2 regions of the Bernardetia sp. MNP-M8 genome follow, and region 2 is predicted to be linked to the other one. Evidence: riboswitches for the same ligand, from Rfam matches in the RefSeq annotation. Region 2 holds a riboswitch; the other holds the start of a gene.

The links. Region 2 has a riboswitch for cobalamin ahead of metE (5-methyltetrahydropteroyltriglutamate--homocysteine S-methyltransferase). Riboswitches for the same ligand answer to the same signal wherever they lie in the genome.
Region 1: linked by a shared signal. The riboswitch ahead of V9L04_RS19805 (DUF5074 domain-containing protein) and the one ahead of metE (5-methyltetrahydropteroyltriglutamate--homocysteine S-methyltransferase) in region 2 are both predicted to bind cobalamin.

Annotation. Positions count from the first base shown of each region.
Region 1 is NZ_CP147012.1:4,900,547-4,906,237, reverse strand. It holds gene V9L04_RS19825 (hypothetical protein) at 1-234, shown strand, start outside; gene V9L04_RS19820 (DUF4440 domain-containing protein) at 391-1,362, opposite strand; gene V9L04_RS19815 (SpoIIE family protein phosphatase) at 1,562-3,109, opposite strand; gene V9L04_RS19810 (hypothetical protein) at 3,512-3,658, shown strand; cobalamin riboswitch at 3,709-4,015, shown strand; gene V9L04_RS19805 (DUF5074 domain-containing protein) at 4,069-5,166, shown strand; gene V9L04_RS19800 (M1 family aminopeptidase) at 5,627-5,691, opposite strand, start outside.
Region 2 is NZ_CP147012.1:819,623-825,313, reverse strand. It holds gene V9L04_RS03575 (AarF/ABC1/UbiB kinase family protein) at 1-1,200, opposite strand, end outside; gene V9L04_RS03570 (C40 family peptidase) at 1,468-2,061, shown strand; cobalamin riboswitch at 2,130-2,311, shown strand; gene metE (5-methyltetrahydropteroyltriglutamate--homocysteine S-methyltransferase) at 2,514-4,841, shown strand; gene V9L04_RS03560 (cysteine-rich CWC family protein) at 4,903-5,256, shown strand; gene V9L04_RS03555 (acyl-CoA thioesterase) at 5,256-5,645, shown strand.

The DNA of each region.
Region 1 (5,691 bases), 1.2 Mb from region 2:
CTATCAGATATCAGAAATATGCAAATACAGTCTCCAAAGTTAGATAAATATCATGAAGAAATTCAAAAGTATGTAACTGAGAACGGACTTTTAAAGGTTGCTAGAGTTTTGCCAAATAATGATATTGTAAATTTACAGTTTGGAAGAATTGCTGAGCGTTCCTCTCTTCCTCAAAATATATTCTATACAGTAGAAGATGCTGAAAATTTTTTAGATAAAATCAAAAAAGACTAGGGCAAACGCACGAAATTTTTTTATCTTATTTTTGCTACTTCATACAATAAACCTTGCAATATGATACACTAAAATAGAATGAATTATAAAATTACCAATCCAATTAAAATTGAATTGTTTGAGAAAATATATATAAAAATGTTGATAAAAATAATTTTAAATTCTATTCCAAATATCCAAATACATTTTCCATTTTCCCTCTGTTTTTTTCCAAACAATGACGTACTTTCCCTTAAAACTAGATTTTTCTCCTTCTTTAGATTCTGATTCTCCTTCGTAGTATCCAAAATCATAGGCATAATCACCTACTAATTTTATCTCTAAAGGTGTAATTTTATGATTCAGAATTTTGCTTCCATCTTTGATAATCCACTTTTCTTTTATCGCTTCTCGTCCATCAATAATATCCGAACCACTAGGGAAAATCTTGGCATCAATAGAATAAGAATTTGCAATCGCCTCAAAATTAGCATTCATATAGGCTTTTGAAAATGCATCTATATTTTTCAATATAATTTCTTTTTCTTGGTGTGCTGTGAGTTGAACTTGTTTTTTGCAAAATATCTTCCAAGTTGGATAAATGATAGATTCATCTTTGCTTACCCAAGCTCCTGTCCAATCAAAGCTCTCTTTAGAAATATTTGAGAACACAATTTTGTAAAAACCTGCTGCACCAGTTGGTGAAGGTTGATTTTTATACAAAACTATATCACCTTGTTCATTTTTATTTCCTTCCCAAACCGACATAATAGGAATAGCTACTGAGCTACTATAATAATGCACATACCAACGAGAACTATCTGAATTAAACTGACGAATACTGCCTGAATGTTTTCCATCAGCCTTTAGAGTTTGGTCTTGAATAGCCATTCCATTCATGATATATTTGAATTCCCAAGTCATGGCAACTGTATCTGACCATTCTGTCTGATTAATTCGACTGACAGATTTGCAATTACATTTTCCAATTAAATCAGCATAATCTAAAATTTCTTTTGGTGCATCTGCATTTGGTGTGCCATACTGATTTTCTAATGAAGGTTCATTTTTATAAGTGCTTTGAGCTTTACAAATTGAGATAGAGAAAAGCAACAAGATAAAAAATGATACTAGTGTATTTGTTTTCATTTGATTGAATGTTTTTTTATTCAAAGAATTTTTCTAGCTCAAGTTAAAAAAATAAACAACAAAAAAGGCTTTCAAACTAAATAAGTTTAAAAGCCTTTTTATAATTTTGGTTCTATATATACTTTGAAGTTATTTAAGAATGGACATTTTATGGAAGAATGAACACTTTATCTGTGTTCTGTTCTTAAACAATTTCTAACTAACTTCGATAATTTTCTTCATACAAAATTTTTCGAATTTCCAATTGTTTTTGAATAATCTCATCACTTAATTTATCATCATTATATTCATTTTCAATTATTTGTTCTTCTATACTCTTTGTTTTTTCTTGCGATTCATTAGGATCGATTTTGAACCCAAGTATAGTAACATCGTCAGTTTGTTTATTTAGATTTCTCCATTTAAAAAGGGTTCTTTTAAAGACAAGACGCTGTTTTTTCATAGGCTGCTCATAAATTTCTAGTAGAAGTTTTCTCAAATTTTTACTATAAAATTTTGTATTATTTTTTCCTCCAAATTGGTCTTGATAACCATCAGAATACATATAAAAAGTAGTTGGAATAGAAATATCTATCTGATGATTTGTAAAATCTCTAGGTATAAACTTACGAGTAAATGTTTGTCCTATACTCATTCTATCTCCTTTTATCGCCTTTATTTTTCCATTTTGTATATAAGTAAGAGGAGCTTTAGCACCTGCAAAAGAGAGTTGATTTTGATTACTATCAATTGTACAAATAGAAATATCCATTCCATCTCTCACATCATTTCTACTGATAAATAACGTAGAAAAATAATCTTGTAAAGCATCTAAAATAAGAGACGGTTGTGTAATTCCTTTTTCTATAATACTATTCAAAAGGCTTTCTCCTATCATTGTAAGCATTGCCCCTGGAACGCCGTGCCCCGTACAGTCTCCAAGAGCAATTATTTTTTTGTTTTTTACCTCTTTACACCAAAAAAAATCGCCTGAAATAATATCTTTAGGACTATAAAACACCATATAATTTTCATTTCCCAAAATTTGAGTTAATTCCTTTGATGAAGGAAGCATTGCTTCTTGAATACGCAGGGCATACTTAATGCTATCCATTGTATGTGTATTGGCTTTACTTAATTTTTCAGATTGTGTCTTTAATTCTTCTGTTTGTTGAGAAAGTTCGGTGTTTGAAGCTATAAATTTTCTAGCTGATTCGCTGGCTACATAATTGAAATAAGCTGTAATTGTAACTACCATTATGCCAGCACTTATTAAATTCATTATTCCAAATGTAAATTTTCCTGTTTCTGAAATTTCCTGTAAAGGCGCAAAATTAGAAGTATAAAAATAAAGAGCTAGGTAAGAAAAAAAAGCAATCCCATTAGAAAAATAAGAAGTCATGCCCACACGACCTGTTAAAAACGAAGTCATCATTGCCAAAAAGAGATAGTAATGAAAGTTAGAATCCCAGCCTATAATAATAACTGCACAAATAGCGTGAAGAATAATTTCTCCTATAGCAACAGTTAATAGTGTAGACGTATTTGAGTCAATTTGTCTGTTTGCCATAAAAATAACAGCAAAAAGAAAACAACTAGCTATATTAAAATATGCCATTGAATATACTCCAAAAATCAGAAAGCATATCAAAAATACTACATGAGCAGAAAAACCTAAAACTCCTACCATCGTAAGAATAGCAAAATCTCGGTGCTTTTCAGGAGCTAAGTGTTTTGGAACACGTAAAAATGGAATAGAATCTAGCATGAACTATCTAAGAGAGTTTAAAAAATGACTATTGCCTTCTTTGTAGCTTGTTTTTTATTAAATAACATACAAAAAATAATGATTGAAAAATAGTATAAAGGCTAGGAGGTAATAGTTGGAGACATAACTAGATTATATAGATATAGTTTTATAAATTTTCTGATTTATTAGAAAAATTATATAAAATTAGAAATTATTTTATTCCATTTGTCTTAATTTTTCAGCTTTTGCAATTGCTATATTTCTATTCTTTTGAATAGAAGCCGAAATTAAGAATACTTATTTCATACAAAATCCAAATAGGAATTCCGATTAGACACTCACTAATTACGTTTGGAGGAGTATAAGAGCTATAGCCGTTGTTGGTGTCCCTACCGACGACCATCAAGAAAGGAAATCAAAATGAACCTTCAAAAAAGAAGACCTTTTAAAATATCAGTTGTCAATTATAAAAAAGATAAAACGCCTTATACTTGTCAAGTTCAAATCTTTCCTCTTTATTCTAATGAAGTCACTCATTTTATGGCTCTAGAAACACAAATAAGATAAATCTAGTAAAGGGCGATAAAATAATACAAAATCATTTCACAAAAAACACTACCTTTGCAGCTTGAAAAGGTGGTGTTTTTTATATAAAAACACTGAAAAGGGAATACGGTCATCATTTTATGTGATTTATTCCGTAACTGTACCCGCAACTGTGAATTTGGTTTTTTGATAGTTATCAAGTAATTCTACTTCAAAAAATAATTGTGTTCTACATACCACTGCCTAATTATAAATTTATTCAATTCGTAATTTTTAATTAGTTACACTGATTATTTCATAATTCGTAATTGATTTAGGTGGGAAGGTCAGCAATTTTTCAAATCAGTCAGGAGACCTGCCTTTTCTATTCTTGTACTCTCAGTTCGGGAAAAAACTAGAGTCATTATTTTATTTTATTCTTTTTAATTTTTATGTCTATTCGTAATTCTAATTTACGTCCAAACTTTTGGACTCTGTTTTTGTATGTTCTTATTTCAGTTTCTGTTTTTTCTTCTTGTAATGATGACGGAGAAAATACTCCTGATATTCTTGAGGGAAAATATGCACAAGGTTATTTAGTAGTTAATGAAGGTGTTTTTGGAATGAATAATTCTTCAGTTGGACACATCTCTACATCTAATAGTGTTACTCAGCAAATTTTTCAGACCGTTACTGGTGATAGTTTAGGAGATCAACTTCAATCTATATCTATTTTGGAAGATGAAGCTTATTTGATGGTAAGTGGAAGTGATAAAATTGAAGTTGTACATAGAGGAACATTCGAAAGACAGGCAACTATTTTTGATACTACCACCTTCAAATTTGCAAACCCTCGTTATCTTGCTGATGTTGGAAACAATAAAGCATATATTACTACTTGGGGAAATTTTGGAGATATTCCTGCAAAAATTTTGGTTATAGATACTCAAATAAAAAAAATTATTACTACAATAGAAGCTAGTTCAGGTGCTGAATATGTAGTGTTTGACAGTAAGACTAAAAAAGCATTTGTTGCTAATACTTTTGGTTCTACTATTTCAGTTTATAACCCTTCTAGCAATGTATTAGAAAATACAATTGATATTTCTCCAAACAGCCCAAAAGATATGCTTTTAGATAAAAATGGTGATATTTGGGTGACAGCATCTCCTTTTGGTTCTTCAACTGGAGCAATCTATAAGATAAATACATCTACAAATAGTATCGAAACTACTATTCAATTGAATGCAGGAAGTGAAAATGTAGGTGGACATTTAGCTATTAATCCAAGCAAAGATATTTTGTATTATAATTTTAGCAGTGGAATCTATGAGTTACCTATTACTGCGACAGCTCAAGCTACAACTCCAATTATTCAGAATGGTGCTTATGGGGTAAGTATTGACCCTTCAAATGGTGATATTTGGGTAGGAATTGCTAATTTTCAAGGTCCAGAAGGAAATGAAGTAATACAATATGACAATAAAGGAACTCTAAAAAATACATTTACTGCAAGTGCAGGTCCTAATGAAGTTATTTTTCTTCCTTAAGAATCTAAAATTTATACTATTTTATTTCTCCCTATTAAAGAAGTTGTCTCGTCTTGAAATAGTGTTACAGTTTTTTAGATAAATTATATATACATCAGGCAGTTTCTAAACTGTCTGATTTTTCTTTTTTATAGGTTCTTATTTGAACATTTTCTTCTTGATTCTTTATTATATATTTGTACACTTTGCTCTACCAGTTGTTTCATCCAAGTCAAATAAGATTGTTGAGTTTCTAGTAAAATTCTTGTTTCAAAATATGCATTGACATGTTCTGCAACTGCATTTTCGTAGGGATTATAACATTTTGTAATACTACACCGAATACGATTTTTAGTCAAAATTGTTTGATATTCATCACTACAATATTAGGAAGACACATCAGAAAAATAAAAAACCACTTTTAGAGTTTATTTTCTAAAAGTGGTTTTTTGTTGGACTTTTGACTTCAAATAAATAAAGGCTACTCTTTCTCTACTTTTTTGACATTATCATCAGGGTGTCTGTCGATAAGTTTATTAAGAGGAT
Region 2 (5,691 bases):
TTTTGAGTTACGAAGCTCAGGCATTTTAGAAAGACGCTCTCCAAACTCATTCAAATCATTGAAGTATTTTTTATCTCCAAAATAAAATGTATCACTATGAAAAGGTCTCATAGAAAGTGACAATAATTCCTTGAAAACACCTTTAAAAAATTCTCGCTGTTGTGGTGTATCGTCTTCCATCAAAAATCCTAATCCTTCAAAAGCCGTTTCTAATTGAGCATCATCTTCCAATATATTTTTTTCCATAATACTAAAATGCTGCAAATAATATTCTTCTGGAATAACTTTTACTGCTCCAAAATCAATAAAACCAACTCTGCCATCTTCTTTCATCAAGAAGTTACCTGGATGTGGATCTGCATGAACTTCTTTCAAGACATGCATTTGATAATCATAAAAATCCCAAAGCGTTTGAGCAGCTTTATTTTTTACTTCTTGTGTCGGATTGGTAGCCAAAAACTCTTTTAGGTGCATTCCTTCCAAAAAATCCATTGTCAGAATTCTTTCTGATGAATATTCAGGATAGTATTCAGGAAAAATAGCATTTGGAACAGCTTCTTTTGTCAGTTTAGCTAATTTCTGTGAGCGTGCTAATTCTAAATTGTAATCGGTTTCAGACTTTAGCATGTCGCCTACTTCTTTCATGTAAATTTCCAAATCACGCTCGCTAAGTCCTAAAATCTGCATGGCAAATGGTTTTACCATCCTCAAATCAGAATCTATACTTTCAGCTACTCCTGGATATTGAATTTTGACAGCAAAAGTTTTGTCTCCAATTTTTGCTTTATGAACCTGTCCAATAGAGGCTGCATTCATTGCCTCTTTGTCAAACTGCTCAAAAATATCATTCGGACTTTTCCCCAAATACTGCTTAAATGTCTTGACAACCAATGGAAAGGATAAAGGGGGCGCAGTATATTGAGCCATTTTAAATTTTTCACTGTATGCGCTTGGAAGCATTCCTTCACTCATCGACATCATTTGTGCTACCTTCAAAGCACTTCCTTTTAATTCACTCAATGTATCATATACATCACTAGCATTAGCATCATCTAATTCTTGACGACTAAGATTTGGGTTTATTGTTTTCTTAGCATAGTGTTTTACGTAATTTGCACCTAATTTTACTCCTGTTTTAGCAAACTTGGCAGCTCTTTGTACTTTGCTAGTGGGTATGTTGTCTTGTGATTTGCGTTCCATAAAATTTTATATATAGCTATCGTTTTTTATAATTTAGTTTTGATAATATCTTTACTATCAATTCACTAACGGTTGATTAAAAGCAATAGTTTTGAAATTTGTATACAATTATCTTTTTTCTTTATTATAGCTTCTTATTTCTATTTCTACCATATCAGGACTACCTTTTTAAAAGTTTGATTTATATCAATTCAATTTGTAAATTAGTATCTTTCAAAATTAAATAAACTATACATTCGTAGGCTAAAATCTTAGAGAATCTCAATTATGAAAGGAATCGAATTTATTCAAGAAAATGGAAAGACAGTAAAAGCAGTCATTGATTTGCGAGTTCATAAAGAACTTTTTGATGAAATTTTTACTCGTTATCAAGCTGAAACTTTAGCGAATCCAAACTCTACTGTTCATACACATTCAGAGGGACATATTTCAGATAATGTTTCTGGAAATCATGATGCTATCGCACAAAAAGCAATTGAAGCAGCTCGTACTTATTTAGGAACACAGCATGTGATGGGAGGAGTTTCTAGCAATGGTTTGGATTGTTCTGGACTTACTCATTTGGCTTTCAAAGAAGCAGGTATAGAGCTTTCAAGAGATTCACGTTCGCAGGCTGTAAGTGGAGTAGACGTTTCTATAGATAATGTAGAAACTGGGGATTTGGTTTTTTTTGCCACAGGAAGCGACCCAAATCGTATTAGCCATGTCGGAATTATTACCAAAACAGGTGATAGTAGAGATGATTTGGAATTTATTCATACTTCTACATCAAGAGGAGTTGTCGAAGAGCCTTTGTTTAGATACGAATATTGGCAAAAAGCGTATCGACATGCTAGACGAGTGATTAGTCCATTGGCTTAAATAAAATAGATGTAGAATTAAATTTTATTACTACCTTTGATACTGAATTATAGTTCTTTGTTATAATTTCTTTATCAAGCGAAAAAGGTTTTACGTTACGTAAATTAATAGGGAATTGTGTGCAAATCACAAGCTGTCCCGCAACTGTAAGTATCTCAATAGTTTTTATCCTTGTTGTCCACTGTCAAAAACGGGAAGGACGGTAAAAATGATACAAGTCAGGAGACCTGCCTTCTTCGTATTTGACAATGCTTTCGTGGAATGAAGCAGTTTGTTGAGTTGGTATATTTTATCTCAAAATAGTGTGATAAATAGTTTTACCTATTTATTTCTATTTAATGGGATAAGTGTGCCTTTTTACTATCTACATTTGTCTTTTCTATCTGCCAAAACATTGTGAATTTGTAAGCAATAAGAACTTTTAAATTATTCATTTATTTAAAAGTAATACCATGCGTACACAAAATTTAGGCTATCCGAGGATAGGTAGTCAGCGTGAACTCAAAAAAGCGACTGAGCAGTATTGGTCAGCTAAAATCAACCAAGAGCAACTCTTGGAAGCAGGCACAACCATTCGCAAACACAATTGGCAAATTCAACTTGATGCCAAAATTGATTTAATTCCTTGTAACGATTTTTCTTTTTATGACCAAGTACTTGATACTACTTTAATGGTCGGAGCAATTCCTCCAAGGTATCAAGAATTAGCACAAGACAATCAAGTTGCTGAAATAGATTTGCTTTTTGCTATGGCAAGAGGACATCAAAAAAATGGGTTTGATGTAACAGCAATGGAAATGACAAAATGGTTTGATACCAACTACCATTATATTGTACCCGAATTTGTAGCGAATCAAAAATTTTCTTGGTTTAGCAAAAAAGTAGTTAATGAGTTTTTAGAAGCAAAAAAAATGAGTTTTACTCCTAAACCTGTTTTGATTGGCTGTGTTTCTTATTTGCTATTGGGAAAAGAAAAAGAAACTGGATTTGATAAAATAGATTTATTACCTAATTTATTGGCTGTTTATATAGAGGTAATAGAAGAATTAATAGCTAATGGAGCAACACATATTCAATTTGATGAACCTTATCTTTCCTTAGATTTAACATCAAAAGAACAGGCTGCCATAACAACAACCTATAATTTAATTGCAAAAAAGTTTCCTCAATTGCACATTATCTTAGCTAATTATTTTGATTGCTATGGTGACAATTTGGGTACTGTATTAGATTTGCCTATTCAGACTTTGCATTTAGATTTGGTGCGTTGTCCTTCTCAACTAGAAGATATTCTGACTACCAATTTTATAAAAACTGAAACCAATCTTTCCTTAGGTATTGTTGATGGCAGAAATATTTGGAAAAATGATTTTCAAAATTCACTGTCTATTATCCAAAAGACTATTGATAAAATTGGTAAAGAAAGAGTTTGGATTGCTCCTTCTTGTTCTTTGATACATTGTCCTTGTGATTTGAGCTTCGAAAACAATGAAAAATCACTAAAACCAGAAGTGAAAAATTGGCTTGCATTTGCCAAACAGAAAATCGAAGAAGTAGTTACACTCAAAGAATTAGCCAATGGCGACAATTTGGAAGTAACCCAAAACAAACTTCAAGAAAATAAAGAGACTAATCAAAAACGTAAAACCTCTACACTAATTCATAATAAAGCTGTAAAAGAGCGTGTAGCTACTATTAAACAAAAAGATACACAGCGAAAATCTGATTTTCAAGTACGAAAGTTAGTCCAAAGAGAATCATTGAAATTACCATTATTTCCTACCACAACTATTGGCTCATTTCCTCAAACGAGTGAAGTAAGAAGTTGGAGAGCAAAATTTAAAAAGGGCGAACTCACTCAACAACAATATGACGATTTGATAGCCAAAGAAACTGAACAAACTATTCGTTGGCAAGAAGAAACCGAAATTGATGTATTAGTTCATGGAGAATTTGAACGCAATGATATGGTAGAGTATTTTGGTGAACAATTAGAAGGATTTGAGTTTTCACAAAATGGCTGGGTACAGAGTTATGGTTCTCGCTGTGTCAAACCTCCTATTATTTATGGAGATGTATTCCGACCAAATCCCATGACATTGCGTTGGACGGCTTATGCACAATCTTTAACTAAAAAATGGGTTAAGGGAATGCTAACAGGTCCTGTTACAATTTTGCAATGGAGTTTTGTAAGAAATGACCAACCTAGAAGCCAAACATGTAATCAAATTGCTTTAGCTATCCGAGATGAAGTTGCAGATTTGGAAAAAGCGAATATCAAAATTATTCAGATTGATGAACCTGCTATTCGTGAAGGATTGCCTTTGCGTAAAAAAGATTGGACAGCCTATTTAGAATGGGCAGTTGGTGCTTTCCGAATTGCATCAAGTGGTGTAGAAAATGATACACAAATTCATACTCACATGTGTTATTCTGAATTTAATGACATCATCCAAAATATTGCTTCTATGGATGCTGATGTAATTACGATAGAATGTAGCCGTTCACAAATGGAATTATTAGATGCTTTTTCAGAGTTTAAGTATCCAAATGAAATTGGACCTGGTGTATATGATATTCACTCGCCTAGAGTTCCTTCCAAAACCGAGATGGTCGCTTTAATGGAAAAAGCAAAAGTATATATTCCAATAGACCAGCTTTGGATAAATCCAGATTGTGGACTCAAAACTCGCCATTGGGAAGAAACCAAAAAAGCCATGACCGAAATGGTAAGTGCTGCTAAAGAATTGCGTACAGCAGTTGAAACAGAAATTTTATAACCCTAAAATTATACAGACAGAAAAGTAATATATTTTTTCTGTCTGTATTTCTTTCAAAAAAATGACACAATACTCACCTAAAACTTGTCCTAGATGCAATATAGAATTTATTTGTAAAATAGATGATATTAGTAATTGTCAATGTAATCAAGTAACTATTAGCAAAAAAACTACAGATTTTTTGAGTAAAACTCAATTTGATTGCCTTTGTAAAGATTGTTTAATTTACTTAAACACACTTGTAAATAACTCTCAAAATTATTCTTTTCCTGCTAGAGAATCGTTGATAGAAAATGTACATTATTACAAAGAAAATGGCTATTGGGTATTTACTGAACTCTACCATTTATTAAGAAATTCTTGTTGCAAAAGTGGTTGTAGGCATTGTGTTTATGGATTTAAAAAAATAAAATAATGACACAAGAAATAGAAGAAAAAATAAAAGCTGCTCAAACACATATTTTTAAAGCTGTCTTTCCTAATACTACAAATCATTACGATACTTTATTTGGAGGAACAGCCATGTACTTGATGGATGAGGTTGCTTTTATTACAGCTACTCGTTTTACTAGACAAAAAATGGTAACTGTAAGTAGTGATAGAATTGATTTTACACATCCTATTCCTGCAGGTACAATTATAGAACTGATTGGCAAAATCAGTAAAATTGGTAACACCAGTTTGAAAATAAGTGTAGAGATTTATATTGAACAAATGTATTCAGAGACTAGAGAAAAGGCAATAACAGGTGAGTTTACGTTGGTAGCAATAGATGAAAACAAAAAACCAACTCCTATAAACTAAATACACTGTGTTTGCTCTATCTTAAAATTATTTTCATTTCAGAATA